One region of the [Clostridium] hylemonae DSM 15053 genome, then DNA from elsewhere that is predicted to be linked to it. Evidence: riboswitches for the same ligand, from Rfam matches in the RefSeq annotation. Region 1 holds a riboswitch; the other holds the start of a gene.
The links. A riboswitch is a leader RNA that binds a small molecule or an ion and turns the genes downstream of it on or off. The one in region 1 is predicted to bind thiamine pyrophosphate.

Region 1 (16,286 bases):
CCCCGGATTCCCCATTATAATGAGAAGCGCCTCATCCGAAGTGGCAATAAACACGGACAGCAGCGTCCCCACGGAGATGATTCCGCCTGCGTACAGATTGGACGCCAGGACTGAAAATCCGCACTGGGGAACACATCCCGCCGCAGCGCCGACTACCGGCCCCGCCTTTCCGACTCCCGCCAGAAGCCTCGCCGTAAATTCGCCGGAATAATACTCCAGAGCCTCAATGACGAGAAACGCCGCAAATAAAAACGGCAGCATCTTCAGACAGTCTAACGTCGTATCGAGTAATATATCTTTTAATAATGTCATTTACATTCCACCCCCGCAATCAGGTTAAGTAATCATTTTATCTTCTTTGTCGTCATTTTGCAAGGGCACATATACCACTTTTTTTATCAACAGTTTCCCGTGTACACATGATCCAGGTACTTTGCCGCCTCTCCGGCAAGTCTGTATACAGTCTGTATGTCCGTCGGACAGCCGTCCTCCATCCTGAACGCAGGGAAAAATCTCGTCACATGCAGAGGAAGCTTCCGGTCGATACCTGCAGCCCAGCGGGCCAGTTCCCTCATCTCCCCGGCGGAATCATTTTTGCCCGGAACGATAAGAGTTGTCAGTTCCACGTGACATTCCTGCGCCGCACACTGAATAAAATGCTTTACTGTCTCCAGGTCCCCTCCCAGCATATGATAATATTCCTCCGTAAATCCCTTTAAATCTATGTTCATGGCATCGATATAAGGAAGGACCCGGCGGAGTGTTTCCTCCGTTACAGACCCATTCGTCACGACCACACTCTTCATTTTGGCCTTTCTGACAAGAAGCGCCGTATCTCTTATGTATTCGTAACTGATCATAGGTTCATTATAGGTAAAAGCTATTCCGATATTTCCCTTTTCTCCAAGTTCAGCCGCCCGCTCTGCCAGCTCTTCCGGCGTAAGAAAAACATTCCGGCGCCTGTCTTCACCTCTCATGGATATGTCATGGTTCTGACAGAACGGACAGTTCAGATTACAGCCATAGCTCCCCACAGACAATACTTTTGTCCCGGGGAAAAATCTTCTGAGCGGCTTCTTTTCTATCGGGTCAAGCGCAAGCGCTGTTATGTGTCCGTAATTCCCACATATTATCTCACCGCCTCTGTTCATTCTCGCCCTGCACCGCCCGGTCTGGCCCTCGTCCAGAACACAGCGGTGCATGCATACACGGCATTCTTTTTTCATATCTGTCACCTGTGCCTCACAACCTCGAAGCGTTCCAGCTTCACCGGTTCATGCTCACCGATTCCCGCTTTCTGCCGGGCAATGGCGATCTGCTCTTCGACTGTGTCCACTCCTTCCAGGTTCGGAAGCAGCAGTCCCCTCCTCCAGCCTCTGCTCACGATAACGCCGTATCGCTTCACATCCAGTTCTTCCGGTCCCTGAATCTCCTCCGTATCTCCCAGCACATCCACACTGTACGCAAGCTCCGCCAGTTCCTCCTTCTCAACAGGAGGAAAACGCGGGTCACGGACGCCCGCACTGACCGCATTCTCCATGATCTCTTCTGCGAGAGAACTATGCACACCGTCTATCGTCCCGATACACCCGCGCAGCGCGCCCCCCTTTTTGAGAGATACAAATGCTCCGGCCCGCCTTTCCGTCATCTCTTCCGGCAGTCCGCCGGGCATCTTCATCTGCCTCCCGGTGCGGATATATGTCTCAAGCGACTGTCTGGCAAGCCTGACATACGCATCCAGACCGTCCTGCCCTTCTGATTCCTTCTCCTCTTCTTCTGCCTTCCGGCCGGTGACATGATACGAACATATCCCATATCCTACGCCAAAAGGTCCTTCATAGGACAACCTGCGGGCCTCAACCGCACAGCCGTCCAGCGCGCCCGCCATGATCATAAACGACCGGTGTCCGCACTCGCCCGCCTTCTCCAGAAACTCCTCGGAGAAATCCGAAAGACGCGCAAAGTCGCCCTCTCCCATGATATCCATGATCATCCTGTCATATTCCGGCCCTTCCTTCCGGTATCCGTAAGGGCCCTCTTCTTTCAAGTAATGTGACAGATCTCCGCTCGCCAGCAGCACTGTCTTTCTCCCGAGCCGCTTAGCCGTCTTCTGTATATATCCGCCAAGCCTGTAATGGCCGGCAAGCGAAAGACCAGACAGGCCGATGCGGACGAGCCTGTACTCTTTATACTGCTCATTGACAAAATAAAGCGGCACCATCGTTCCATGATCCAGGCTTTTCTGCCGTTCCCCGCAGGTTCCTGCCGGAAAGCCGTCTCTCCCGGCCAGGCTCTCCAGCCTTGCAGTGAACTCTGCGTCATACCGCACGTCAATTTTCTCCTGCGCTGCCCGGAACTGCCCAAAGTCACCTGAAGCCCCCGTTCCCGGCGATATATGAAAATAATCCCGGTACATCACGGCATGAGGCGACGTGACCACGATCGTGTCCGGACGAAGAAGGGCTATTTCTTCCGCCGCCATCCGATAAGCCTCAGCCGTGGCGGAGACGGCCCGCTCCTGCCCACGTCCCACCGCCGGCACGATGAGCGGAGGATGAGGTACCATATAAGCTGCTTCCACAGACATCGTATCATCTCCTGTCTTTATATGCACATTCCCTATATACACATTCCTTCACTGCACGGTTACTCTTCTACCATTATCTTGATGATCTCTTCATTCGTCTCCCGCATGCCTTCTTTTCCAAGCCTTCCCACATTTTTGATCGTAGCTTCCACGCCCTTTGTCACGATACCGTCACCGCCGTAAAACTGCTGGCCGTTCTTATACATATAGTATCCTAAAATGCCTGCATCCACAGAAGACGCGATCTTGGCGGCACAGGATGCCTTGGCGCCGTCGCATACAATACCGGACACTATAGCTAGGGCGTTGACTACCGTGTGGATGACTTCCTCATAACCTCCACTGCACAGATAGGCGATGCCCGCGCCGGCGGCAGCTCCCGCGCTGACCGCGCCGCAGTAGGCAGACAGACGGCCTATGCCCGTCTTCTGGTGAATGGCCACCAGATTAGAAAGCGCCAGCGCACGGTACATCTTGTCCTCGCCGGACGCAAGCTCCCTGGCATATTCTACTACAGGAACAGAACACGTGATCCCCTGGTTTCCGCTGCCCGAATTGATCACCACCGGAAGCTCACAGCCATTCATGCGTGCATCGGAACCTGCTGCGGCCTTCGCCTTTGCCCTCGTCTTGATATCATCCCCGTACGTGTCAAGCAGCACACTTCCGATATTAGCGCCGTAGTCCCCCTTCAGCCCTTCGTCTGAGATCGCCGTATTATAGGCGATCTGCTGGTCCAGCACGTCCCGCACATCCTCTATGTCAAGCGACTGGACAAAATCCCAGATCGATTCCATATTGAGCACACTTCTGTCTGTAAGTCCTTCCTCTTTTTCACCCTCCACCGGAATCTCCAGCAGCTTCTCCCCATTCTTCTCTATGAGGACAATATTTGTGTGATAGTTGGCGATCCGCACTTTCGCATGATCCTTTCCTTTATACACTGTGACGATAATATCAAATGTGATGCCGTTGTCCACGTGAACTACCTTGATCTCTGTCTTCTCAAGGAACGCCCGCATCTGCTGAATCTCCCCGTCCGACACTTCAGAAATGACTTCCAGCTCCTTATCCGCCTTTCCGGCAATGATACCCGCCGCCGCTGCCGCAGGGATCCCCTTCAGATGGTCTGTGTTCGGCACTATGACACTCTTGACATTCTTGATAATACTTCCGCTCGCCTCCACAAGCACTCTGTCCGGCACTTCCCCAAGCACCTCCCTGGCCCTGGCCGCCGCATACGCAAGCGCGATCGGCTCGGTACACCCCATGGCCGGGACAAGTTCCTCCTTCAGTATCTGTACATATGCGCTGTACACGTTATCCTCTCTGTTCATACCTTCATCCTCCGTTTCTACATCTCCGCGTTCTTAAATCTCATGATCATCTCATTTGTCAGGCTCAGATCCGATGCCTTCACAGGGATATCCTCCCTCTCAAACCATTCTGCCAAAGCCAGCTCCTCTTTATCCAGCGTGATCTCCTCATCCCCATCCAGCTCGGCATAGAAGCCAAGAAGCAGCGTGTCCGAAAAAGACCACGGCTGGCTCTTATAGTATGTAATATTCTTTACCTTCAGTCCTACCTCCTCCATGACCTCACGCCGCACCGTGTCCTCTATCGACTCCCCGATCTCGGCAAAACCCGCCAGCAGCGCATATTTTTTGAACTCCCGGTTTGCATATTTGGACATCAGCAGACGGTTCCCATGGGTGAGTCCGATAATGACTGCGGGCATGATCTTCGGATATTCCATATTGCCGCACGACGGACACTTCAGCATACGCTCCTTCCCGTCCGGTTTCGTCCTGCTTCCGCACCGTCCGCAGAATCTGTGGCTTCCATACCAGCGGTAAAGCTGGGCGCCTGTAATGCCGGCGAAAGCCATATGCCGTGGAACTGCCGTGCGGAATATCTCCGTATCCTCCAGCGTAAAATCCCCGGCCTCGTAAAAACCGATCCCCTCTCCCAGGTAAAAACGCTGTCCGTCTATAGAAAACAGATACGTGTATTCCTCATACAGCCCTTCCGTGTACGGTTCCATTTCCTCAAAAGTAGGAAAGGCTATCTCCTCCTGCCCTGTCTTCCTCAAAAGCACTTTTCTGCCGCTGTAGCACAACAGAAAGCTTGCGCCGTCCGGCGCTTTTGGCCTGTACTCATTTGAAAAACAATGGGGCTCAATATCCTGTATCATGATCACTTCTCTCCTTCTGCTCATATTTCTTAATACATTATACCTTAACAGACGCCGGATGTTCAATACGTATCTGATCTCACAAAAAGAGCCAGGCTCCTCTGCGACGGAGCCTGACCCGGTTTTTATCCTATTTACTGTCCGAGACTTTCAAACAGGGAGGCCAGTATGTCTACTGATTTATTCAGTCCGAGACGGCTTACATTGAGGACAAGCTGATAGGATGACGCCTTTCCCCAGTCCTCTCCCGTATTCGTCTCATAATAATACTTTCTCTCCCGGTCTATTTTCTTGATCTTTTCCGCTGCTTTGCGCTCCGGAAGTTCCTGAAGCTGTGCTATTCTCTTAATCCGGTCTTCCTTGTCCGCACAGATGAACACGCTGACACAGTTCGGACAGTCCTGAAGTACATAGTCCGCACATCTTCCCACGATCACACAGGGACTTCTCCCGGCCAGCCTGCGGATGATACCGGACTGCGCCTTATACACCCTCTCACTGAGGGGACGCATATAATCTTCCGCATTCATGTAAGCCACATAGTCGCCAGGTCCTGTGATATAAGATGCCAGGAAACTGCTGAGGGCGGTCTCATCCACTTCCCTTGCCGCCTCCTCGCTGATATCCAGCTCCTTTGCCGCCATCGCCACCAGATTATGATCATAAAGCGGAATGTCCAGCTTCTTGGCAAGGCGCATGCCTATTTCATGCCCCCCGCTGCCGCACTGACGCCCTATTGCAATAATAACATTATCTGTCATACGATCCACTCCTTCCCTTGTTGATAACTATAAATATCCGTCCACTTGTCTTATTTATATTATACCCCTTCAGAGAACGAATTCCAATAGCGGATTACGGTTCCGGCGCCTCTGCCCTGCCAATGATATATGCCTCCACTTCTTCTTTCTTCATGCCGAGTGCAACCGCAAGCTCTCCGTACAGTCTGTCCTGTGCCATGTGCAGATAACGCTCATCTCCCGCCGTAACTTTCTTTCCCTGTGCGATTCTGTCCTGTCTGCGGCGGTAGATCGTCTTAATGATCTTTATCCACTCTCTGCAGTCACATTTGTAAAGCGCTTCTTTAAACGCCGCTTCTCTTTTCTTCTCATCCTGAATCCACAGTGCATCGATATCATTTATATGATCCACCAGCTCGTTTGCCTGCTCTCCTGATATCACAGGCCGCATTATAATCTTTTCGCTGTCCACAGGTACATAGGCCCTGCTGTTGCTGTCATACACGGGCACAAGTGTATAGTACAGCCTTTTCCTTGGCGCGCCGGTTATATGAACAGGCCCTGTCTCCTTTACTCTGCACACGCCATATCTTCCACATACAATATACTCTCCTACGTCAAACATCCTTGTCACTCCTATTTTATCACTTCTATCCGGCGTTACAAAAATGCCAGAAGAACGCACATCATTCTCCTGACATTTTCTTTCCTTGTTCTCTTTTATTTTACTACGAATAAAATAAATTCTCTAACACAACTTTTGACGGCCCCGGTTTTTCATGAGAATGCACAACATAAAGGCCTTCTGATTTTGTTACTTTTTACCAGCGTATCATCCGAGCAGCAGCGCGGCGCGCGACACGAGAAAGCAGAGCAGCATGCCCGTCACCGTCGGAATGAGGAACGCTGCCGCCGTCCATTTAAGCCCTCCCGTCTCTTTGCGTATCGTGAGAAGTGTTGTGGAACACGGCCAGTGCATCAGCGAAAACAACATCGTACAGACGGCTGTGACCCACGTCCAGCCATTATCCACAAAGAGCCGGTGCATCTCGGAAAGGCTATCCAGCTCCAGAAGACTCCCCTGAGCCATATATGCCATGATCATGATCGGTACGACGATCTCGTTGGCCGGAAATCCAAGAATAAAAGCCAGGAGGATGACTCCGTCCAGACCAAGGAGACGGGCAAACGGGTCGAGGAAATCACTTAAGTGGGCGAGCAGACTCACACCTCCCGCATCGACATTTGCCAAAAACCAAATGACAAGACCTGCCGGCGCGGCGACGACGACCGCGCGTCCCAGGACAAACAGCGTCCTGTCAAATATAGAACGCACGATAACCTTCCCGATCTGCGGACGCCTGTAAGGAGGCAGTTCTAACGTAAAGGAGGACGGCACGCCTTTCAGAAGTGTTCTGGACAATATTCCCGAGACGACAAATGTCATGACTACTCCAAGCACAATTGCGGCCGTGAGCATCAGCGCCGCAATGACCGAGGAGCCGGCGGCGCTTTTCGTACCGATAAAAAACATCGTGATGAGCGCTATGAGCGTCGGAAACCTGCCGTTGCACGGTACAAAATTGTTGGTGAGCATCGCAATGAGCCGCTCTCTCGGGGAATCAATGATCCGGCACCCCACAATTCCGGCCGCATTGCATCCGAATCCCATGCACATACTTAGAGCCTGTTTGCCGCAGGCACAACACCTTTTAAACGGTTTATCGAGATTGTACGCCACCCTGGGCAGATATCCCGCGTCCTCAAGCAGTGTAAACAGAGGAAAAAAGATTGCCATGGGCGGAAGCATGACAGATACGACCCACGCCAGCACCCGGTATACACCTTCAATAAGCATACCGGTCAGCCATTTTGGAGCCCCGATATGTACAAAAAGCTCCATGAGCTTATCCTGCACCCAGAACAGCCCCTGGGACAAAAGCTGGGAAGGATAATTGGCCCCCGTGATCGTAAGCCATAGGATCGCCGCCAAAAGCGCGATCATGACGGGATATCCGGTTCTCCTGCTCGTGAGGATTCTGTCCAGCTTTTTGTCCAGGCCCCGGTACCCCTGCTCTTTACTTTGCACAACTGCTCTGCCGATATCCTCCGCCTGCTTTACGACAGTGGAGACGATCTTATCCTTTAGTGTATTCGGGTCAACACCTCTGCTCTCCAGCAGTCTGCGCGCCTCATTAAGCGCTCCGGAGACCGCCGGCTCCTTACATATATCCGTTCCTGTCGCTTTGTTCAGCTCTTCCAGAAGAGAGGTGTCGCCTTCCAGCAGCTTTAAAGCCAGCCATTTTGCAGCCGGCCTTTTTCGGCCGTTTCTTTCAAGGATTTCTTTCACGGCCGGCAAGACGAGTTCCGCTGCCTGCTCTATTTCTTCGGGATAGTGCACTTTGACCGGCTGCCGGCTGTTCATCTGAGCGTCCGCCATCTCATCCATCCTCAAAAGAAGACCGTCAAGACTCTTCTTTTCCCGCGCCACCGCGCCCACGACCGGAACCCCCAGTATATGTTCCAGTTTTTCTATGTCAATGGCAATGTGCTTTCTTTTTGCCTCGTCCATCAGATTCACACATACAATGACCTCGTCGCATATCTCGATCGTCTGAAGCACAAGGTTCAGGTTCCGCTCCAGGCACGTGGCATCGCAGACTACGATTATTTCATCGGCGCCACCGAAGCAGATGAAATTCCGGGCGATCTCCTCCTCCGCCGAATGCGCCATGAGAGAATAGGTGCCCGGGATATCGACAAGCACGTAAGAATACTTATCGGTACTACAGAAGCCCTGGGCATTCGTCACCGTCTTGCCGGGCCAGTTTCCCGTGTGCTGGTTCATGCCTGTGAGATTGTTAAACACCGTACTTTTTCCCACATTCGGATTGCCGGCCAGAGCGGCCACCTTTGCGTCTGGCGACGGTTTTCTGATGATAAGCTCTGTGTCCGCCGCCCCTTTTCCAGTTGATCTGATCGTCAGTCCCATCTATGTTATCACCTCATTTCCCGTATCATTATGCGTGTGCTGTCTTCCGAGCGGATAGCGATCACCGCTCCCCGGATCAGATATGCGGAAGGATCACCGCCAGGACTGCGGCCAATACATTCAACGAGCGTACCTTCCACCAGACCGATATCCAGCAGACGCCTGCGTATGCTCCCGTCCGACAACAGCTGCTTTACCACCGCGCTCTGCCCCGGTTCTATATCATTCAGACATACGGCCCTGTTCATAAAATTCACCACCCTCTCATACAATTTAGTCTAAGGAAACTTTCTTTCCTACTTCTATAATATAGAAAAACCGGTATTTGGTTACAAATTTTCATGATCGGGGAAATAAAATGGAACACAACTTCTACACCCAGAAAGGGTACGAACTGAACTGCCATGACGACTTGACCGCCTCTATGGAAGACTATCTGGAGATGATATGCCGGATGCTCCTTGAAAAAGATGTGGTGCGGATCCAGGAACTCTCCGCGCAGCTTCACGTAAAACCGTCCTCCGCCTCCAAGATGGTCGGGACTTTAAAAGAAAAAGGGTACCTCCAGTTTGAAAAATACGGGTATCTGACCGCCACACAAAAGGGCCGGGAGGCCGGCAATTACCTTCTGTACCGCCATGAAGTGCTGCATCGCTTTCTCTGCCTTTTGAACCATACGGAAAATGAACTGGAACAGGTGGAAAAAATCGAACACTACATAGATAAAAGAACCGTCGAAAACCTGGCCCGGCTCCTCCCCCTGCTGCCTGAATCTTAAAAGTCCCGAAACCATCCGTCAAACGGTCTGGTTCCGGGACTGCTGTTTTCCATTCTTTACAGTGCGTCCGTTCATAACGGGCGCCCGCGGACTATAATACCTTCTGCCACTCCTGCTCTTTAAAGCCCGGCAGCGCAAAATCGGCCCCGATAAGGAGCGGACGCTTGACGAGCATTCCATCTGTGGCGAGAATCTCATACTGCTCCTTCTCACTCATCTCGGGAAGTCTGTCTTTTAATCCAAGTTCTTTATACTTCATCCCGCTTGTGTTAAAAAAACGCTTCAGCAAAAGACCGCTTCTTTTATGCCACTCTTCCAGCTCTTCTGCCGTGGGATTGTCTTCAATGATATGTCTGGCCTCAAATGCAGCGCCGTTATCCTCAAGCCATTTCCTGGCTTTTTTACACGTCGTTCATTTTGGATATTCTAAAAATAGTACACCCATGTCTTATCTCCTTTTACTTTCTTTTCATTTTATTGAAACAACGGGGTGGAAAAATACCGCTCGGCCGTATCGGCCAGCACGGTCACCACCGTCTTTCCTCTGCCGAGCTTCTTTGCCATGCGCACTGCCGCCGCCACATTCGTACCGCTGCTGATGCCGCACATGAGCCCTTCTTTTCCTGCAAGCTCTTTTGCCGTCTTCAGCGCTTCTTCATCTGTCACGATCACGATATCGTCATAGATCTTCTGGTTCAGTATGTCTGGAATGACGCCGTCTCCGATTCCCATCTGAAGATGTGTTCCCACCTTCCCGCCGGACAGTATGGCTGCATTTTCCGGCTCAACGGCCCATATCTCCATATCGGGGTTCTCCGCTCTCAGCGCCTCACCTATGCCGGTGATGGTGCCGCCGGTTCCTATCCCGGAGCAGAATCCGTGGATCGGCTTACCTGCCTGCCTCAGAATCTCCTGTCCCGTCTGCTCCCGGTGGGCCGCGCTGTTCGCTTCATTTTCAAACTGCTGCGGCACGTACACGTCAGGATCTTCCTCCGCCATCTTAAGCGCCGTCCGCAGACACTCGTCGATACAGTCGCCTATATTGCCCGCATCGTGGATGAGCCTGACTTCGGCGCCATAATTCTGAACCAGCTTCCTTCTCTCTTCACTGACGGAGTCCGGCATGATGATAACCGTCTTATATCCTTTCACTGCGCCGATCAGCGCAAGGCCGATGCCCTGGTTGCCGCTCGTCGGCTCTACGATGACCGTATCCTTATGGATCAGACCTTTTTTCTCCGCCGTCTCGATCATATTAAGCGCCGTTCTCGTCTTGACCGAACCGCCTACATTTACCGCCTCAAACTTTACAAGTATCTCCGCATCCCCGGGACCGGTCATACGGTTCAGACGAATGAGCGGCGTGTCGCCCACCGCTTCCAATACATTGTCATAAATCATCTCTTTTGTCCTTTCTAAATGTACTTCTTATATATACACTATAGACTAAATATGATTATGTTACAAGTAAAAGGAGTCCCTACCATCTCATACACTCCGACATGACACAGATGCCGGACGCTCCGAAAGCACTCATCTCTCTCACGCACGTCTCTGTCCCCTGCATGCCGCCTATAGCATACACCGGCACATTCACCGCCTCACAAACACCCTTTAGAAATCCGGTCCCGCGGGGCAGGACTCCCCGTTTACAGTCTGTAGAAAACACATGCCCGGCCGTCATATAGGCCGCCCCAAGCGCCTCTGCTTCCAGCGCCTCCTGCACCGAATGCACGGAAGTGCCGGCCCACCGGAACCGAAGCGCCCTGTCCCGGCATGATCTGAAAAGCGGAAGCGGCAGATGTACCGCACATGATCGAAGGCGCTCTGCCGCTTCCATATACGTATGGGGAATACAGAACACATCATATGCGTCACAGATGTCCCGCACTTCACAGATCAGCCGTTCATACGCCTCTTCCGCCAGATCTTTTTCCCGCACGATCAGAGCCGGCGGATGTCTCAAACAGATGCGTTCCACCTGCTCCAGATAAGGACGGCGGCACAGATGGCGGTTTGTCACGGCAATGATGCCACCCCGGGACATCTCCATATTATCATGCATCGTTCTTCCTCCCACTATACATATACATAATCCTGCATCACCGGCTGCAGCTTCTGCCCCAACAGGCCGTTGTACACTTCTTCCACAGAGCGCATATCTGAGATCTCAAACTGTCCGTCTCCTTTTGCCTCCGTATCCCCCACATGCTCCCCTATCGCTGTGCTAACCCCCGCAGAGATTTTCGTCGCCGCGATATTGACGAGATGATCCCGCACGCGGGCACATTCTCTCGTGGATATCGTTATGCTTGCAAACGGCATGAACAGACGGTAAGCGCACACGGTCTGCAGCAGCTGCGGTTCGTGCACATCCATCGGATCGATCTTGTCATTGTTGATAATAGGTCTGAGCCGCGGACAGGAAAATGCGATCTCTGCATGGGGATACTTTCTCTGGAGCAGATATGCGTGCATTCCGGTGGCGAATGCATCTTTGCGGAAATCGTCCAGGCCGAGCAGCGCCGCAAAGCCGACGCCTCTCATCCCGCCTCTCAGCGCCCGCTCCTGGGCGTTCAGCCGGTACGGGAAGATACGTTTGTGCCCGGACAGATGAAGACTTTCATATTTATCAGAATTGTATGTCTCCTGAAACACCGTCACATAATCTGCGCCACATTTATGAAGGTAAGCATATTCATCCGAATTCATCGGATAGACTTCCAGACCGACGACTTTAAAATATTTCCGCGCTGTCATGCAGGCTCCTGCGATGTATTCCACATCCGAGTGTTTTCTGCTCTCCCCGGTGAGTATGAGCGCCTCCCGCAGTCCGCTGCGGGCGACCGCTTCCATCTCTCTTTCTATCTCTTCGGCGCTCAGTATGGCGCGCCTGATCTTGTTATGACAGTTGAAGCCGCAGTAGATACAGAAGTTCTCACAGTAGTTGGCAATATACACCGGCGTAAACATATTGACGCTGTTGCCGAAATGCTTCCTTGTCTCTGTCCTCGCGCACTGTGCCACCTCCTCCAGAAGCGGAAGCGCCGCCGGGGACAGAAGCGCCGCAAAGTCTTCAGGAGAACGGTTCTCATGTCCCAGCGCGCGGCGTACATCGTCCGCCGTATACTTTGTATAGTCATAGGAGTTCATGGCAGCCGTCACCTGCGCCTCCACATCAGACTTAAGAACCTCCATCCCCGGCAGATACGACATATGATCGATCCGGTTCTTTTTCTGCCATTCTCTGATATCGTCATTCAAGATACTCTCATTTACACATGTTTGTTCATCCACAATAATATGCCTCCTTCTAATCCTGCAGAAAGCCCGTAAGCGGAGAAGATGCGCTGGCTCCTCTGTCCATGACCCTGCCCATGCCGGACAGATATGCAGCTCTTCCCGCCTCGACCGCTTTGCAAAATGCCCCTGCCATGGAAGGAATATCGCCCGCCGTTGCGATCGCCGTGTTGGCCATCACGGCGGCAGCCCCCATCTCCATCGCCTCACACGCCTGAGACGGCTTTCCGATCCCCGCGTCTACGATGACCGGAAGATCTATCTCATCGATGAGGATCTGAATAAAGTCTCTTGTACAGATCCCTTTGTTGGAACCGATAGGAGAACCGAGCGGCATGATACAGGCCGCCCCCGCCCGGGCCATATCCCTGGCGGCATTCAGATCCGGGTACATATAAGGCATGACGACAAATCCTTCTCTGGCCAATATCTCCGTCGCCTTCACTGTCTCATAATTGTCCGGCAGCAGATATTTGGAATCGCGGATCACCTCCACCTTCACAAAGTCACCGCAGCCCAGTTCTCTGGAGAGCCGGGCTATACGCACGGCTTCTTCCGCATTTCTCGCACCTGAAGTATTTGGCAGCAGCGTGACATGTTCCGGTATGTAGTCGAGTATATTGGCCATCCCTCCCTCGTCAGCCCGGCGCAGCGCCAGCGTGATGATCTGCGCGCCGGCATGCTCCACCGCTGCTTTGATAAGGTCCAGGGAATATTTGCCTGAACCGAGAATAAAGCGTGACGTGAATGTATGTCCTCCAAGTGTAAATGTATCCTCTGTCGTATGTTCCATCATAACTTCCTCCTATTCTATCTGTCCTTCAATAATATACTGCGTGATCAAATTTGCCTGATGCGCAGCGCACAGCGCGGCCCGCGGAGCCATCAGCCCCCTGCCGTATGACGGCTCACTCACCCCGTCGCCGCACACATAAAAACGCTCCGTCACCTTCCGCGTCCGTATGGTGTCATTGCCTCCCCAGCCTGCCATTCCCGATGCACATACAAGAAACTTGTCCGGATAATGTTCCAGGATCCCGTTGACAAGCACCGCCTTCGCCTCCGGGTCGTCAAAAGCCTCACACACGATGTCATCCTGTGCAAACAGAGACAATAGATTTTCTTCCGTCACTTTGACGCATTCCGGGCAAAGTTCCAGGTATGGGTTGATCTCCATAAGCTCTTCCGTCAGGGCGCTTGTCTTGTACATGCCGATATGCCGGATAAAATACTGCTGCCGGTTCAGGTTGGTAATATCCACCTTGTCAAAATCAATAAGATGCAGATGCCCCACCCCGATTCTGGCCAGGGCAAACGCAACATTGGACCCGAGCCCTCCGAGACCGGCGACCGCGACACGGGCGCCGGCAAGCTTTTTCCGGACCTCCGGGGAGTGGCGTTCTGCCAGCGCCCGCTGGATCTCTTCCTCCGTGATCATACACTAACCTCCTCCTACAAAGCTCACAACTTCGATCGTATCACCGTCTTCAAGTACCGTCTGTGCATATTGTTTCCGGGGAACGACCTCCCCGTTGCGCTCGACCGCTACTTTTTGTTCCGGATACTCCATCTGTCTGAGCAGAAGCTCCACAGAAGTACCCGGAACATATTCCTGCTCTCTGCCGTTGACCTTCATCATATGACCGCCTCCTTTCTGTCCCCCTCAGATAATTGCCGTATAAATAAAGTAGACAAGTCCATTTCACCTGCCCATGTCCCTCACTCATGAGAGACTTGTACACTTTGCGCGCCAATGTGCGGCTGCGAAGCAGCTTTCCTCTGCACATTGCGTGCATTCCCCGGAGGTTTTTTTGTTATATAGGAAAGTTCTACGAACCTGCCTATATAATAAAAAAGAGTTCATGAAAGAAATACACCCGCGGTGGTGCACCCCTTCATGAACTCTCGTCCACTCTCGATGGTTTGAAATGGAAAACGGGAAATGCCTGAGCATTTCCCGTAAACAAACTAGCTGTACGTTCCTACGTTGGCATTATCCAAATCAGGTATATGGGTCGAAGTTTACAACTTCCTCTCAGCCTATCTAATAAGCTCCCCTATTCAATTTACATCTATAAATATAAGGCATCCGGCGCATTGTGTCAATACCGGATGATAATGTACGCACTAACAGACAGGAGCCGCTCCTATCCGCTCTCCCATCTTTACGATCGTCTCAAAGCCTTTTGCCGTGTTGTCGATGAGACGTTTATCCAAGTCGGCGGCCCCTTTCTGGAACAATAGAATGACCGTGGAACCTCCGAACTCAAACCGCCCCTTTTCCTGTCCGCGCTTCACCTTGCAGGCGCCGTGATAATTCGTGATGCGCCCCACCATCAGGGCTCCCACCTCCATCATGAGCACGGTCTTAAAATGCCGGCTCTTGAGCAGGGAATATTCTCTCGTATTTTCTTTATAGATCGGGATCACGTCATTCGCCGCAGGATTGACCGTGTGGAAGATCCCCGGTATGGTCCGGTTCTCTGATTTTTCTCCGTCGTCTATATAGCAGTATCTGTGGTAATCGTCTACTGTCAGCCGGAATACACAGGCATACCCGCCTTCATAACGCTTTGCCAGATGTGCGGAGCGCAGAAGAGATTCTACCGTATACTTCGTATTCTTAATGCAGAATTCACCTGCCCCGTCTCTGTTATGTAAGACAGGATACACGCTCAGTTTCCCGTCGCACGGGCTGACAAGTGTATCAGGACCGCCTTCCATGGGACGGAATTCCGATTTTATCTGCCTTGTAAAAAAATCATTGTAAGATGTGAACTTCTGCTTTCTGAAGCAGGACAAATCTATATCGTTGTGTTTCACAAACGGTTTTATGAGACATCTCGACCAGTTTCTCTCCAGAAGCCATCCTCCGGCCCTTGAAATTCCGGGACGTACAAGCAGTCTTAGGGCAGCTCTCCCGGCGCGGTGCGTATACATCCACCTGAGCAGTCTGTCCTGGCCAGAGTCGTCCGACGTAACTTTGCCTTCTCTGTCAATATATTTCATGTCATACTCACTTTCATCTTCTGCAGAACCACGGCCAGCCTGTGTGGAAGCTGATACGGTAATTCGTGAAAATGATCATTATGAGCACAGCGGCGCCCACCACTGCCACGAGAACCGCCAGCGTGCCGTTCTTCGGCTTTCTCAGCTTAAAGTTGCCTATAAACAATATACCTACGATCAAAAGCGCAAGGTGCAGGCAGATGCGGAACACCCAGTCCGGCACAAAAAACTGAACCATAAACACAAGAGGAAGCACGATCGCCATGGATGTTATCGGCAGTCCTCTGTAATACTTCTCTCCGCTTTCCGTCACGAGGGCGTTTTTCGCCTCCATCACATTAAAATAGGCGAGACGGATCACTGAGTTTATACAGTACAGTATAATAATGGCAATGCCGATGGGGCCTCGCACACCGAGCAGGTAACATATCAGCGCCGGGAACGCGCCGAAACAGACGACGTCGCAGAGAGAATCGATCTGTATGCCAAATGCCTTCTCATCGTCCGTTCTGTCCTTTTTCGTCCGCGCGATCTTACCGTCAAACATATCACATAAACCAGATATGGCCAGACATAAGATGGCAGTCTTAAATCTTCCGTGGATTGCCTGTGTCATTCCGAATACAGATGATGCAAGACTCACATAAGTCAGCACTACCGTATAATTATAGATTCCTATCATTTTA
Region 2 (16,286 bases), 1.1 Mb from region 1:
TGTCAACATTTATTATTTTAGGGAGGAAGTATAATTATGGGATTAGAATTTTGGATTATAATGATAGCTTTAATAGCTATGGGCGGAAGCTGTTCATTGGCAGGTACATGGTGGGAGAGAAAGAAAAAAGAAAAAGAGAAAGAAGAAAAGAAAGAACAAAATATTACTTTTTAATGCTGATCAGGCAGTTAGTCTTAGGACTGGCTGCTTTTTTCATGCCCGGAAAGGAGCAGTATTTAGGAGCTTTTACAAATTTTTCAAATAACTTATGTGAGTGGTCTGTCGTAAGGAGTGACCGCTTTTATGAAAAAAGGACGCTGGTTAATATGTATGCCTGTGTACTAAGATCACAACATTGTAAAAAATGCATAAAATTATCAATTGATATTTGTTAGTTATTAATCGATAATTATATTGATTTCGATTGAAAGAAAAGATATAATTACAACATGAAAATAATTAATTGTATTTCAATTGAAAGGAAAGTAATTATGAATCAGAAATTTAAACCTGTTATAGGGATCACGATCGGAGATCCGGCTGGCATTGGCCCTGAAATCATTATTAAGGCATTGAAAGAAAAAGCCTTGTATGAGATATGCCGTCCGCTCGTGATCGGAAGCGTTAATGTACTTGAGCGGGCAGGAACTGCGATAGGTGAGAGCGGGCTCAGACTGGCGGCAGTAGAAAGGCCGGAAGACGCGCAATACCGGCACGGTGTCATAAATGTTCTGGAAACCGGGAATTATGATATTACAGAGCTGGAATGGGGTAAAGAACAGAGGCTTGCGGGACAGATCGCCATTGATGCTGTTGATAAATCGATCGAGCTCGCAATGGCGGGCAGGATCGACGCTGTGACGACTGCGCCGATCAACAAGGTTGCTATCAAAATGGTGGGAGTCAGCCAGGCCGGACACACGGAACTCTATCAGGACGGCACAAAGGCGCCGTATGTGCTTACGATGTTTGACTGCTTTAAAATGCGGGTGTTTCATCTAAGCCGCCATATTTCTTTGAGGGCCGCAATTGATTACGTGACAAAAGAACATGTGCTAAATGACATTGAGCGTATGGATACGGAGCTTAAAAAGCTTGGATTAAACCGGCCTCTTATAGCAGTGGCTGGACTGAACCCGCACTGTGGCGAGGGAGGACTTTTCGGGGATGAGGAGCTGAAGTACATATGCCCCGCCATAGAGGAAGCTGTAGAAGAAGGGATCAATGTGGCCGGGCCGATTCCTCCGGATACACTGTTTTGCAGGGGGAAAAAAGGAGAATTTGACGCGATTCTTGCATTGTATCACGACCAGGGACATATGCCGTGTAAAACGCTGGATCTGGAGCGTTCAGTCTCTGTCACACTCGGACTTCCGTTTATCAGATGTTCTGTGGACCACGGTACAGCCTTCGATATTGCAGGAAAAGGGATCGCTGCGAACACGAGCATGGATGCGGCGATCAGAACGACGGTAAAATATGCGGTGGCCAAGCATAACGCAAAAAAGTAGGGAGGAATCAAGATGGCAGTTATAGGTGCTGTAACGGATGATTTTACAGGCACGGCAAGCGCGGGGGTGCTGGTGGCCAGGTCGCAGGCAAAGACAGGTCTGTTTTTTGATGCGGATGCGGTTAAAAATTTTAAAGATTCTGAAAGACTGGATGCTGTGTATGTGAGCAGCAACAGCAGACATATGCCGCCCCGGGAGGCTTACCGGGCAGTAAAAGAGGTGACGGAAGAGCTGAAGCAGATGGGGATCCGTTATTATTCTAAAAAAATAGACACAACACTCCGCGGCGGCATCGGATATGAAATTGACGCCATGCTGGATTGCCTCGGGCCGGATACGACAGCGGTTATGGTAACGGCAATGCCCCAGTCAAGGCGGGTCTGCGTAGGCGGATTTTCAATCATAGACGGGGTGATACTGACAGAGACTCCTGTCGCAAAAGATGTGAAGACACCGGTGAGGGAATGCTATGTTCCTGAATTGATAAGAGGGCAGTCAAAGAATCAGGTGGACTTCATCTGCCTGAGGGACGTCCTGAGCGGCGTAGATTCGCTCAAGAAAAAGCTGGCGGCATCGAAAGAACAGAAAAACAGGATTATCATTGTGGATGCCATAACAATGGATCATCTGGACATTATAGCTAAAGCGTGTGTGCAGCTTGGGTGGAACATATTGGCAGTGGATCCGGGGGCATTTACAATGAAGCTTGCGTATCACAGAGGCGTCATAGGGGAAGAAAAACCGGCCCTGTCAGACGGCGCGGAACCTGACGGTACAAAGACTGCCCTGTTTATCGTAGGAAGCGCCAATCCTGCCACAGAGAAGCAGATAGATGTACTTTGCGCGCACGGCAGTGAATATAAGAAGGTCAGTGTCTCACCACTGTCTCTGCTCGAAGGCGGAAGTGACGCGGAGAAGGAAACAGGCAGGGCTGTGTGTGAAGTGACTGGTCTGTTAGAGCAGCAAAATAGAACGAGAGCGGTCATTGTTGAGACAGCACTGCATGGAACGGTGGTGAACCTGGAGGAAGAGGACAGAAAGCGCGGCTACAGGCCGGGAACAAGTTCTGCGTTGATCAACAGGGGTCTGGCTGAAATTACAAAACGTGTACTGGAATATGCGGGAAAGGAACGGATCGCGGGCCTTTTGCTGACCGGAGGTGATACGATGGAAAGTGTCTGCCGCACGATCGGCGTGGAATGTATCCAGGCGCTCGATAATATTGTGGCACAGGTCGACGTGGGAAGGATCATGGGAGCGTATGAGGGACTGCCGATAGTGGTAAAGGGCGGCTTCTGCGGTTATGAGGATATAGGGATCGATATTGTAGAGAGACTGTTGTTAGAAGCATCGAAGTAGATGAGGAGGATAATTATGATACTAAATTTTTTAAAAAAAGTTCCGGCAGGCATGATGGTGATTCCGCTGCTGCTGGGAAGTCTGATTAACACATTGTTTCCGGATGCACTCCAGATAGGGGGACTTACGACCGCACTTTTTTCAAGCGCGGGCACATCTACGCTGCTGGGGGCACAGCTGTTCTGTATGGGAACTGCCCTGCAGGTGAAAGACATGCCGAAGGTACTGAAAAGGGGAGGGGTGCTCCTGCTGGCCAAGTTTGCCGTAGGAGCGCTGCTTGGAATCATAATCGGAAAGATATGGGGAATGGAAGGCGTCTTTGGACTTACGACGCTGGCTGTTATCAGTGCGGTCACGAACAGTAACGGCAGTGTTTACCTGACTTTGATGGGAAATTACGGTGACCAGGCTGACTGCGGATGCTTTCCGCTGCTTGCGCTGAATGACGGGCCGTTCTTTACACTTGTGGCGCTTGGAGCCTCCGGTCTTGCAAATATCCCATTCATGTCACTGCTGGCAGCTATTATACCGATCGTTCTTGGTATGCTGATCGGTAACATAGACAAAGGGATGCGGGAACTGTTTGCTCCGATGGGAACCGCGATCATTCCTCTGATAGGCTTTGCGCTCGGTGCCGGGATCGATCTGACGAGTATAATCAAAGGGGGATTTCCTGGAATTCTGCTTGGTCTTATCACCGTATTTGTCGGCGGCGGGTTTATTCTCGTCTTTGACAAGTTCATCAGCAGGCGGCCCGGGTATGCCGCATGGGCAGTGGCCACAACTGCTGGCAATGCAGTGGCGGTTCCAGCGGCGGTAGCGCTCATCGACACATCGTGGGAGCCGTACGTTGCGACAGCTACGGTCCAGGTCGCGGCATCGGTAGTGGTGACCTGCATTGTAACGCCATTTATAACGAGCTGGTGGGCTAAGAGGTTTGGCTGTCCGAAGATGCCGCTCCCGGGTCAGAAATTTGACTAAACGCTCTGTATTTACATAGTTAATTGCATATTGTGGATTCACAAAAAATAAACAGCCGTGACAGTTTTAAGTCACGGCTGTTTGAATACACGTCTGTATTGATATATTTTTTTGCCGGCAGTGAGGAGGAAAGTATGATCTTTGAATACTGATGTGAGATTATTTTTTCTGCATGATCAAGCAATTCCGTACCATATCCGTTACCCTGGCGGGAGGGCAGAACAAATAATCTGCATATTTCATTCTCCCTTATCGTAACTGTACCTACGGCATTGCGCTTTAGGTCAAAGCAAAGAAAAACTTGGTTCTCTTTAATATCCTTGATAATATTAGCCTCATTGTGATGTGCAAGAAAATATTCCACTGCGCCTTTAGGAGAGTAATGCGGATATATTTCTTGTTTTATATTCATCCTTGTATCCATCCTGCCTGTTACACGTTCGTCTGCGTTTTGACATATTTCAATGCTTTAGTGACCGGCGGAAGCGATACGATCACAAGTGTGATCACAGCCTCCGCGCCGAGGTAGGACCCCTGATAGAGTGCGGAATAGGCCCACGGATTCATTCCTTCCGGTGCATAGGATGCAAAAAAGATGACCCCGGACAGAAGAGAACAGATGAACCGCCCGATGACACCCACTATGTAGCCGGCCTGCAGACCATATTTCCGTTCGGAAAAGAAACCGGACAATCCGAGCGCCCCGAAAGCAAGCGGATAATCGAGCACTACCTGCTGGATCGAGAGCATGTACGGATCTACAACAAACTGAAGTATGCCATAGGCAACCCCGGTCAGAATACCATACTTCGGCCCATACCAGTATCCGATAAGACAGATGAACAACATGGATAATAATGTGACAGAACCGCCCATGGGCATCTCCCATACTTTAATGTAAGAAGTCACCATTGCGAGTGCGATTCCAACTGCAGAAAAAACGAGTTTCTTTGTGACAGCACCTGAAGAAGTGCTTGTTTTGACACTTGATTTTGACATATTAAATTCTCCTTCCTTACGCCGGCATTATCCGGATCAAGTTATAAGGGTCTGTGCGAAGACATGCACATCTCAGCCGTTTCGGCGCCCCGTTCAAATACTATAATAGTCAGAAAATAAGAATGTGTCAAGTACGGGGGTTGTACGAAAGGGGTCAGACCCCTATGGCCATAGGGGTCTGACCCCTTTGAATTGTTTCAAAGAATTTATACTTTTTTAATTGCATGTTGGGTTAATGAGAAGTAGAATAGAGGGAGTGATTGAAAGAAAGTGAGGTTTATTATGGAACAACAGCAAAATGTAACACCGCCTGTACCCCCGGAGAGCGGCGGAAAGCGGTTCATGCATCTGTGGGGCCCGCTGCTCATCAAGTGGGGAATTGCTTTTGCCACGATGATGGCCGGTGCTATGGTGTGTTCTTTCTTATATATGTCTGCGCATTATGACACAGCTATGAAAGCGATGGAGAATCAGGACCAGATGATGAATCTGTATAATGCCATACTGGAGGAATTGATGAAGTGGCAGACCGTGATCGAAGGGGCGGCTGCATTCATCACGATACCGGTCATGATCGTGCTCTTTCACAGAGACAGGGTGAGGGAACGGGTATCCGGAATCCTGCCGAACAAAAAGGCGCCGGTATGGAAATATGGCGCTGTGCTCGTAATGTCAGTTGCCATGTGCTGGGGACTGAACAACCTGATCGCTATCAGTGGAGTGTCCGCTCTGAGCAGCTCTTATGAGGAGACGATGGAGGTGCTCTACACGCCGCCGCTTCTCATACAGATCATCTGCCTTGGCGTTCTCATTCCAGTCTGTGAGGAACTCGTATTCCGCGGGCTTATGTTTAAGCGCCTGAGAGCGAGAGGGGGCTATATGCAGGCCGCCATATACTCATCCGTTGTATTTTCCATCCTGCACGTGAATTTAGTGCAGATGATCTACAGCTTTGTGCTTGGAATGATGCTGGCTTATATTTATGAGAAGTATGGTTCGATAAAAGCGCCCGCAGCGGCTCATGTCGTCATGAACATTTTCTCGGTGCTGGCCACGAAGTACGAGCTTCTGGAGTGGCTGTCGGCAGATATTATGAGGATAGGGATCGTCACAGTTGTATGTGCGGCAGTGGCGGCGACGATGTTTGTATTTATCCAGAGAATAGAAGAGAGACCCGATTATCCGAATAAACCGGGGGAAAATGAGAATCTGGCAGCTGTGTAAGCTGTCAGATTCTTAAGTTTATCATGTTTTTTTCCAGGGCACGATCATCTAAAAAATGTTGGAATATAAGCTGCATAGCTGTATACGAACTCATACGTGCGTTTCAACGAGATGGAGAAAATTCCAGGCATTTATTTTTCTGTGCTATTTTAAGGAGTTGCTTTTATAAACGGAAGTTGAAATCGGCGTAGGCACTGGAGCCATGTTCGTGTACATCCAGGCCTTCTGTTTCTTCCTCGCGGCTGACGCGCAGCCCGATGGTTTTGTTGATGATGGTAAAGATGACAAATGCCATTACAAGGACGTATGCGGCTACGCTGGCTACACCTGTTATCTGTGTCCCCAGACTGCAGCCTTCTCCGAAGACCCCTGTGAGAATGGTTCCGAGCGCACCGCAGATACCGTGGACACTGACAGCACCTACCGGGTCATCAATTTTTATTTTCTGGTCGAAGATTTCTATAGAGAACACTACGACCAGACCGGCAACAAGGCCTATAATAATCGCTTCCCAACTGCTGACTACATCACAGCCGGCAGTGATCGCCACCAGCCCGGCCAAAGCGCCGTTGAAGGTCATGGACACGTCTGGCTTTCCATAACGGAGCCATGTTACGCACATGGCCATCAATGTTGCGGCAGCGGCGGCGAGATTTGTTGTCATGGCAATATCACCAAGGCTTGTGGATGCGGCTGTTGTAGAGCCGCAGTTGAACCCGAACCAGCAGAACCATAAAATGAATACGCCCAGGGCAGCGATAGGCAGGTTATGTCCGGGAATAGCCCTGGCCTTACCGTCTTTAGTGTATTTGCCAATACGGGGCCCTAGAATCTTAGCGCCGACCAGAGCGCAGAGCCCGCCTACCATATGTACTGCAGTAGAGCCCGCAAAATCATGAAAGCCCATCTGGGACAGGAATCCTCCGCCCCAGATCCAGTGACCGGAAACAGGATATATAATAATACTGATCGCTGCACTGTATGCAAGATAAGCTGCGAACTTTGTCCTCTCTGCCATGGAGCCGGATACGATCGTTGCAGCAGTTGCGCAAAATACAGTGTGGAATATCATGAACACTCCGACAGGAAGTCCATTTATCATTCCATCGGCATCTGCCAGGGACGCGGGATTAAAAAATCCTTTGATGCCTATAATGCCATTCCAGTCTGTACCGTGCATAATGGCGAAGCCGAAGATAAAGAAGAATAAACTTCCAAGCACGAAGTCTAGCATGTTCTTCATTAGAATGTTGCCTGAATTCTTGGCCCGTGTGAAACCCGCCTCACACATTGCAAAACCTGCCTGCATAAAGTATACAAGTACCGCGCCGACCATGGTCCACATTACATTCAACAGCAGGCCGGATGCCTGGGCGGTATCCATCCCATTTTCCATTAATGTTGCTAAATCCATAATACTACCTCCTTATGTCGATACAAAAAGTATGTTTTATAGAGCGTCTGAACCGCGTTCTCCTGTGCGGATACGCACGGCATCTTCAACCTCATACATGAAAATCTTGCCGTCGCCGTAAGTACCGGTCCGGATCTCATCTATAATTATATTGATGAGTTCCTGTGCGGCATCAGCCTCAACTACAGTCTCGACTTTTACCTTGGGCAGCAGATTAACATTATATTCTGCGCCCCGGTATACTTTTTTATGGCCTTTCTGATTGCCGTAACCCATGATGTTGCTGATCATTAAGCCGTTTACATTATTCTCATCCAGAATAGCTTTCAAGTCTTCCAGCTTCTCCGGCTGGATAATGATTTCCAGTTTTTTCATAGCAGTTGCCTCCTTTTTTATAATTTGTCTGCCCGTTATTTCCTTTAGATACAACTCAGATGATGGGACAGACGGATACAAAAAAGAGCGCTTTCCGCAATGGAAAACGCCCTCGTTTTTTGATGTGTCTTATTATACACGGGTGGAAATATTTGTAAATACTATTTTAATGAAAATTTAATATTTCATCAAAACTGTCCATAAAAACTATAAGATTGAAAAAAATGTTGTGATTATTTTTATGTATTAGACAAAATATCCATGAAATCCCGTGTTTACAAACAGACGAAAATATTGTATAGTATGAAAAAAGTTTAACAGATCAGGAGGAAAGGGATTATTATATGGACAAACAAATAGAGCAGCGGCAGTATGGATTGTACAGGCCGGAGTTTGAACACGACAACTGTGGCATCGGTGCAGTCGTCGATATCAAAGGCCGCAAAAGCCATGAGACAGTGGCGGATGCCCTGAAGATCGTAGAAAATTTAGAACATAGAGCAGGCAAAGATGCCGAAGGTAAGACAGGTGACGGAGTTGGAATCTTATTACAGATTTCCCACAAGTTTTTCTCCAGAGTCTGTAAACCTCTCGGCATCTTTTTACGTTCCGAGAGAGACTATGGTGTGGGGATGTTCTTCTTCCCGCAGGATGAGCTGAAGCGAAATCAGGCGAAAAATATTTTTGAAGTGATCGTTCAGAAAGAAGGGATGAAGTTCCTCGGCTGGAGAGAAGTCCCTGTAAAAGAGGAAGTGCTCGGCACCCGGGCAAGAGCATGTATGCCGTGTATTATGCAGGCATTCATAGAACGGCCGGACAGAACAGAAAAAGGCATTGATTTTGACCGGCGCCTGTATGTAGTGCGCCGTGTCTTTGAACAGAGCAGCGACGATACATATGTGGCGTCTCTTTCCAGCCGGACGATCGCATATAAAGGAATGTTTCTCGTAGGACAGCTCCGTTCTTTCTTTACAGACCTGCAGTGCCCGGATTACGAATCTGCGATCGCACTTGTGCACTCGCGGTTCAGTACAAACACGAACCCAAGCTGGGAGCGGGCACATCCGAACAGGTTTATCGTACATAACGGAGAGATCAACACGATCCGGGGCAATGTTGACAAAATGCGCGCGAGGGAAGAAAATATGGAGTCCGAATGCCTGAAAGGCGAGCTGCATAAAGTGCTGCCGGCGGTGAGCAGCGCAGGTTCGGATTCCGCAATGCTCGATAACGCGGTGGAATTTATGGTTATGAGCGGGATGGAACTTCCCCTGGCTGTTATGATATCCATTCCCGAACCGTGGGCAAATACGAAAGATATCTCCCGGAAGAAAAGAGATTTTTATCAATATTATGCGACAATGATGGAGCCGTGGGACGGTCCTGCCTCCATCCTGTTCAGCGACGGCGACTGCATGGGAGCGGTCCTTGACCGGAACGGGCTGAGACCGTCCAGGTATTACATTACTTCCGACGACCGTCTGATCCTGTCGTCGGAAGTAGGCGTACTTGGCATAGAGCCGTCCGGGATCGTGCTCAAGGAGCGGCTGCATCCCGGCAAGATGCTGCTTGTAGATACCGCGGCAGGAAAACTTATAGACGATGAGGAACTGAAAGAAATGTATGCCGGCCGCCAGCCTTACGGCGAGTGGCTGGACAGTAACCTTATAAAGCTGAAAGACCTGAAGATCCCAAATGAAAAGGTACCGTCATACACAGGCGAGGAGTGCAAAAAGCTTCAGAAAGCTTTCGGATATTCCTATGAAGAAGTAAAGACTTCTATACTGAATATGGCCAGGAACGGGATAGAACAAACGGCGGCAATGGGGGCCGACATACCACTGGCAGTGCTGTCCGGCAGGCATCAGAATCTGTTTGCCTATTTTAAACAGCTGTTCGCACAGGTCACCAATCCTCCTATTGACGCGATCCGGGAGGAGATCGTGACATCCACGACGGTATATATCGGAAGAGACGGGAACCTTCTGAAGGAAAGCGCACAAAACTGCAGAATGCTCAAGGTCAATAATCCGATTCTCACCAACACAGACCTGCTGAAAATAAAGAACATAAAAGCAGACGGTTTCAAGGCGGCTGAGATACCTATTGTATACTATAAAAATTCCGGTCTTGAAAAAGCCATAGACTATCTGTTCATCGAGGTGGACCGGGCGATCCGGGAAGGGGCGAATATACTCGTTCTGTCAGACCGGGGCGTGGATGAGTACCATGTGGCCATGCCGTCTCTTTTGGCAGTGTCCGGTTTGCAGCAGCATCTTGTGCGGACAAAAAAGCGGACGTCAGTGGCTATTATAGTAGAGACGGGAGAACCAAGAGAAGTACATCATTTTGCCGCGCTGCTCGGATACGGGGCCTGTGCCGTCAACCCATATCTTGCACATGAAACGATCCGGCAGCTCATAGACACTGACATGCTCCAGAAAGATTATTACGCGGCAGTAGATGATTACAATGAGGCGGTCATACACGGCATTGTAAAGATCGCTTCCAAGATGGGCATTTCCACCATACAGTCTTACCAGGGCGCTAAAATATTTGAGGCGCTTGGACTGAAAGAAGACTTTATCCGCCAGTATTTTACCGATACCGTGAGCCGGATCGGGGGGATCGGCATGGAGGAGATAGCCGGAGACTATATGGCGCGTCACTCGGAGGCTTTTGATCCGCTCGGGCTGGAGGCAGAACTTACGCTGGACAGTATAGGACAGCACAAGGCCAGGAGCGGCGGAGAAAGGCATCTGTATAATCCCCGTACGATACATCTGCTGCAGCAGTCCACAAGAAGGGGAGATTATGAGCTGTTCAGAGAGTATGCAAAACTTATAAACAAAGAGCAGGAAGCTGTCAGTCTGAGAGGCCAGCTTGCATTCAATTATCCGGAAAAAGGAATTCCGATAGAGGAAGTAGAAAGCATAGAAGATATTGTTAAGAGATTTAAAACAGGCGCCATGTCATACGGTTCCATATCGAAAGAAGCGCATGAGACACTGGCTGAGGCCATGAATGAACTGCACGGAAAGTCAAACAGCGGCGAGGGAGGAGAAGAGACAGAGCGGCTGTCCGGCAGCCGCTGTTCTGCCATCAAACAAGTGGCTTCCGGGCGGTTCGGAGTCACATCCCGCTATCTTGTGAGCGCACAGGAAATACAGATAAAAATGGCGCAGGGGGCAAAACCAGGGGAGGGCGGCCATCTTCCAGGCACAAAGGTATATCCGTGGATCGCAAAAACACGGCATTCCACCCCAGGTGTCAGCCTCATATCCCCGCCTCCCCACCACGATATCTATTCCATTGAAGACCTGGCACAGCTTATCTATGACTGTAAAAATGCCAATAAGGACGCGCGCATATCCGTCAAACTTGTATCTGAGGCCGGCGTTGGCACTGTGGCGGCCGGCGTTGCCAAAGCGGGGGCAGGACTGATCCTTATCTCCGGATACGACGGAGGGACCGGGGCAGCGCCGGGAAGTTCGATCCACAATGCAGGACTTCCGTGGGAACTTGGCCTGGCAGAAACGCACCAGACGCTCATACAGAACGGGCTTCGGGAACGGGTGCGGCTTGAGACAGACGGGAAACTGATGAGCGGCAGAGATGTGGCGGTTGCGGCAATACTTGGCGCAGAGGAATTTGGATTTGCGACAGCACCGCTCGTGACGCTCGGATGTGTCATGATGCGAGTGTGCGATCTGGATACGTGCCCGGTGGGAGTCGCCACCCAGAATCCAAAGCTTCGCAGACGTTTTACAGGAAAGCCGGAATACGTTGTGAACTTCATGTGCTTTATCGCAGAAAATCTGCGGGAATATATGGCAAGACTTGGTGTGCGGACCATCGATGAGCTTGTCGGAAGAACAGATCTTCTTAAAACAAGAGAAGTTCCCGTTTCCGACCGGGCGGCAAAGCTTGATCTGAAACAGATTCTGTATAACCCATACGGAAAGGAACCGGTTCCGGCCATATACGATCCGAAGAAAAAGTATGACTTTCAGCTGGAAAAGACGCTGGATGAAAAGGTTCTTGTGAAAGAACTTCTGCCGGCGCTGGAAAAAGGCCATAAAAAAAGCATTAAAGTTGACGTGTCGAATACGGACCGTACCTTTGGCACGATGTTTGGATCTGAGATCACAAGACGTTATCCGGACGGACTGCCGGAAGACACCTTCATTGTAAAATGCAGGGGTGCCGGAGGACAGTCATTCGGAGCGTTCATACCGTCCGGCCTGACGCTGGAGCTCACCGGGGACACCAACGATTACTTCGGAAAAGGTCTTTCAGGCGGCAAGCTTTCCGTTATGCCTCCGGAAGACGTCAAGTACAGACATGACGAAAATATTATCGCAGGCAATGTGGCGCTTTATGGCGCTACCGGAGGAAAGGCATTTATCGGCGGAGTGGCGGGAGAGCGCTTTGCAGTGCGCAATTCAGGAGCTACTGCAGTGGTAGAAGGAGTCGGGGACCATGGATGCGAGTATATGACCGGAGGAAGAGTCGCAGTGCTCGGCCGGACCGGAAGAAACTTCGCGGCCGGCATGAGCGGCGGTGTCGCCTATGTGCTCGACATGGACAACGATCTATACAAGAAGGTAAACAAGCAGCTCGTCAATATAGAACACGTGACATCCAAATATGATGTGGCCCAGCTGAAACAGATGATCGAAGAACATACCGCGTGTACCGGTTCCGTGACCGGAAAAGCAATTCTGCAAGACTTTACAGAGTATCTGCCGCGGTTTAAAAAGATAATCCCGGCAGATTATGAGATGATGATGACGGCCATCCTGCAGATGGAGGAGCAGGGTATGGGAAGTGAAGAAGCCAAGATCGAAGCATTTTATGCAATCAGAGGCGGAAGATAGGAGGCGTATAAAATGGGAAAAGCAACAGGATTTATGGAATATGACAGACAGGATAAGGAGGCCGAAGCGCCAAAGTCCCGCATCAGGCATTACAATGAATTTTACACGCCTTTGCCGCGGGAGGAGCAGGAGCGCCAGGGGGCCAGATGCATGTCATGCGGCGTTCCGTTCTGCCAGTCGGGAGAACAGATCATGGGCATGGCAAGCGGATGTCCGCTCCACAATCTTATACCTGAGTGGAACGACCTCATTTACCGTGGAAATTGGGAAGAAGCATATTACCGCCTGAAAAAGACGAATAATTTTCCGGAATTTACATCGAGAGTCTGCCCGTCACTGTGTGAGGCGGCCTGTACCTGTTCGCTGAACGGGGATGCGGTGACGGCAAAAGCCAATGAATATGGAATTATTGAGAATGCATATAAGATGGGGTATGCGTCCGCCAGGCAGGTCAGAGTCAGAACCGGAAAAAAGATAGCGGTCATAGGCTCCGGACCATCCGGTCTGGCGGCCGCTGATCTTTTGAACAGAAGAGGCCACAGCGTCACGGTATTTGAACGGGAAGACAAAGCCGGAGGGCTGCTCCGCTATGGGATCCCGAACATGAAGCTGGAAAAGCAGGTGATCGACAGGAAGCTGTCTATAATGGAAGAAGAAGGCATCGCTTTTGTGACCGGATGCAATGTGGGAAAGGACAGAAAAGCGGACAGCATCTTGATGGAATTTGACTGTGCCTTGCTGGCATGCGGAGCCTCCCGCCCGAGAGATATCAAAGTGCCTGGACGTGACGCAAAGGGGATTCATTTTGCGGTGGATTTTCTCAAGTCCACGACAAAGGCGCTTTGGGCAAACGAGATGAAACCGAAGGACGGGACGTATATTTCGGCAAAAGGAAAAAGAGTGCTTGTCATCGGCGGAGGCGATACCGGAAATGACTGTGTCGGAACCGTTGTGCGCCACAGAGCGGCATCGGTGCTTCAGCTTGAAATGATGCCGAAAGCGCCTGAACACCGAACAGAAGAGAATCCGTGGCCGGAATGGCCGAAGGTGAGCAAGACGGATTACGGACAGGAGGAGGCCGCCGCTGTGTTCGGGCAGGATCCGAGAGTCTATGAGACTACAGTGAAAGAATTTATCAAAGATGAGAACGGAAACGTGTGTAAAGCGGTACTCACGAAACTGGAGGGCAGGAGAGATAAGAAATCCGGCCGTATAATAATGGCAGAAGCCGCAGGAAGTGAATATACTGTAGAAGCGGACCTTGTGCTGATCGCCGCCGGTTTTCTCGGGTGCGAGCCGTATATTGCCAATGCATTCGGGGTGAAGACAGATGAGCGCGGCAATGCAGCGACGTCAAAGGGAGGATACCGCACGAATGCGGAAGCTGTGTTCGCGGCGGGAGATATGCGCAGGGGGCAGTCCCTTGTCGTGTGGGCGATCCGGGAAGGGCGTGAAGCTGCCCGGGAAGTGGATAAAAGTCTGATGGGATATACAAATCTTAATATTCAGTGAAGAGAATTGTTACGAAAGTATTAAATTTTATTGCAAAATTTGGCAATATAAGGTATAATCATTCCTAGATGTAGGGGTACTTTGTCTATGTTAGACGAATGAGGGAGTTTAAAATAAGTAAAAAGGATGATTATTATGAAGAGATTGAAAGCTACGTTGGTGACAGTAGCGCTGACCAGTTCCCTGATCGTAACGCCGGTGTTCGCAGAACCGTCGGTAGATGATCTGAAGGCGAACAAGAAGGCAGCGGAAGAACAAGTCAGTTCACTGCAGAGCCAGCTGACAGATTTGCTGAACAAGCTCGGCCAGCTGGAGGAGGATCTGATCGCCAAAGGGGAGGAGATCACAAAGGCAGAGGAAGACCTGAAAGAAGCAGAGGCACTTGAGAAAAAGCAGTACGAGGACATGAAGCTTCGGATCCAGTTCATGTATGAAGAAGGAAATACGAGCGCGGTAGAGGCGATCGTAACGTCCGAGAATTTTGGAGATCTGGTCAATAAAGCAGAATATGTACAGAATGTGCATGATTATGACCGCGATAAACTTCAGGAATATGTGGATACGAAGCAGAAGATCGCAGATTTGAAGACAACTCTGGAAGAAGAGAAGACGAATCTCGAGAGTATGCAGTCTGAGTATGAAAGCAAAGAAGATGAATTAAATACGACGATAGAGACTAAAAAGTCAGAGATCGCAGATTTTGATGACCAGATACAGGCGGCGGCGGAAGCTGCGGCGGCCGAGGCTGCTAGACAGCAGGAAGCGCAGCGCCAGGCGGTAGCGTCAGACAATAATGGCGGAGGCGGCTCCGGTTCAGGCGGCGGCACGAACAGCGGCGGAGGCGGCAGTTCATCCGGTATCGATTATACAGGAACAGGCAATACGGCTACGGCACAGGCGATCGTAAGCGCGGCGTACAGCCAGCTCGGTGTGCCATATGTATGGGGAGGCACTACACCGGGAGCAGGGCTGGATTGTTCCGGACTCACACAATACTGCCACAGAGTAGCCGGGATCAGTATCGGACGTACGTCACAGGTACAGGGAGGCGGCGGAAAAGCGGTCAGCAGTCCGCAGCCGGGAGACCTGGTATGTTACGGAACGCATATTGGTATTTATATAGGAAATGGACAGATGATCCATGCACCACACACAGGGGATGTAGTTAAGGTAGCAAATGTATATGGTTCACCATGGTACAGACGTTACTGGTAAGGGGAAATACTTAGACTAAGGAGAGACTTATGAGGAAACTGTGTAGAGTGTGTACGATTTCATTGCTGGCGGGAGTTCTGGTTGTAACACCGGTGTCTGCAGAACCGTCGGTAAACGATTTGGAGAGCAGTAAGGCGGCAGCCGAGAACGAGGTCAGCGCCCTTCAGAGTGAATTGTCAGCGACATTAGACAAGATCGCGTCACTGGAAGCTGAGCTGAAAGAAAAGACAGAAGCGGTAGTAAAGACGAATGAAGAGCTGGAAGAGGCGGCCTATCAGGAGCGCCAGCAGTACAGCGACATGAAACTCCGCATCCGGTATATGTATGAAGAAGGGGACGGCAGCGCTGTAGAGACACTTTTATCTGCAAAGAGCTTTTCCGATTTGGTTAATAAAGCGGAATACGTGCAGAATGTGCACAGTTACGATAAGCAAAAACTCGAAGAATATATCAAGACAAAAGAAAAAGTTGAGACATTAAAAAACAGTCTGGACACAGATGTAGAGAATATGCAGGCTAAGCAGACAGCGCTGCAGAAAGAAAAAGAGTCCTTAAGCGGCACGATCTCTTCCAAACAGTCTCAGATCGCACAGCTGGACGCAAGCATTCAGGATGCGTTGGCGGCAGCAGTGGAGGAACAGCAGACGGCAGACGGCGGTGGACAGGATGATGCAGACGCAGGTGGAAACGGCAATACAGATAAAGGCAGTTCCAATAACAGCGGAAGCAATGATGACAAAAATTATGCCCCGCCTTCCGGCGGCAGCGGCGCGGCGGTTGCCAGTTATGCCTGCCAGTTCGTGGGCAACAAGTATG

Region 2: another riboswitch for thiamine pyrophosphate. It lies ahead of thiT (energy-coupled thiamine transporter ThiT); the one in region 1 lies ahead of thiS (sulfur carrier protein ThiS).

What each region holds. Positions count from the first base shown of each region.
Region 1 covers NZ_CP036524.1:230,596-246,881, reverse strand. The annotation lists gene LAJLEIBI_RS01120 (putative manganese transporter) at 1-312, opposite strand, end outside; gene amrS (AmmeMemoRadiSam system radical SAM enzyme) at 399-1,226, opposite strand; gene amrA (AmmeMemoRadiSam system protein A) at 1,232-2,587, opposite strand; gene LAJLEIBI_RS01105 (L-cysteine desulfidase family protein) at 2,647-3,924, opposite strand; gene nudC (NAD(+) diphosphatase) at 3,942-4,781, opposite strand; gene LAJLEIBI_RS01095 (cytidylate kinase-like family protein) at 4,916-5,542, opposite strand; gene LAJLEIBI_RS01090 (CarD family transcriptional regulator) at 5,637-6,146, opposite strand; gene feoB (ferrous iron transport protein B) at 6,354-8,513, opposite strand; gene LAJLEIBI_RS01080 (FeoA family protein) at 8,522-8,761, opposite strand; gene LAJLEIBI_RS01075 (metal-dependent transcriptional regulator) at 8,872-9,291, shown strand; gene LAJLEIBI_RS01070 (arsenate reductase family protein) at 9,383-9,736, opposite strand; gene cysK (cysteine synthase A) at 9,766-10,692, opposite strand; gene LAJLEIBI_RS01060 (thiamine phosphate synthase) at 10,772-11,356, opposite strand; gene thiH (2-iminoacetate synthase ThiH) at 11,371-12,588, opposite strand; gene LAJLEIBI_RS01050 (thiazole synthase) at 12,605-13,387, opposite strand; gene thiF (sulfur carrier protein ThiS adenylyltransferase ThiF) at 13,397-14,029, opposite strand; gene thiS (sulfur carrier protein ThiS) at 14,033-14,230, opposite strand; TPP riboswitch at 14,553-14,660, opposite strand; gene LAJLEIBI_RS01035 (phosphatidylserine decarboxylase) at 14,719-15,600, opposite strand; gene LAJLEIBI_RS01030 (CDP-alcohol phosphatidyltransferase family protein) at 15,614-16,282, opposite strand.
Region 2 covers NZ_CP036524.1:1,361,997-1,378,282, forward strand. The annotation lists gene LAJLEIBI_RS06300 (helix-turn-helix domain-containing protein) at 1-21, shown strand, start outside; gene LAJLEIBI_RS18045 (hypothetical protein) at 37-174, shown strand; gene pdxA (4-hydroxythreonine-4-phosphate dehydrogenase PdxA) at 492-1,511, shown strand; gene LAJLEIBI_RS06310 (four-carbon acid sugar kinase family protein) at 1,524-2,870, shown strand; gene LAJLEIBI_RS06315 (2-keto-3-deoxygluconate permease) at 2,886-3,851, shown strand; gene LAJLEIBI_RS19500 (GNAT family N-acetyltransferase) at 3,871-4,275, opposite strand; gene thiT (energy-coupled thiamine transporter ThiT) at 4,284-4,850, opposite strand; TPP riboswitch at 4,847-4,952, opposite strand; gene LAJLEIBI_RS06330 (CPBP family intramembrane glutamic endopeptidase) at 5,133-6,074, shown strand; gene LAJLEIBI_RS06335 (ammonium transporter) at 6,238-7,488, opposite strand; gene LAJLEIBI_RS06340 (P-II family nitrogen regulator) at 7,525-7,863, opposite strand; gene gltB (glutamate synthase large subunit) at 8,208-12,743, shown strand; gene LAJLEIBI_RS06350 (glutamate synthase subunit beta) at 12,756-14,255, shown strand; gene LAJLEIBI_RS06355 (C40 family peptidase) at 14,382-15,470, shown strand; gene LAJLEIBI_RS06360 (C40 family peptidase) at 15,500-16,286, shown strand, end outside.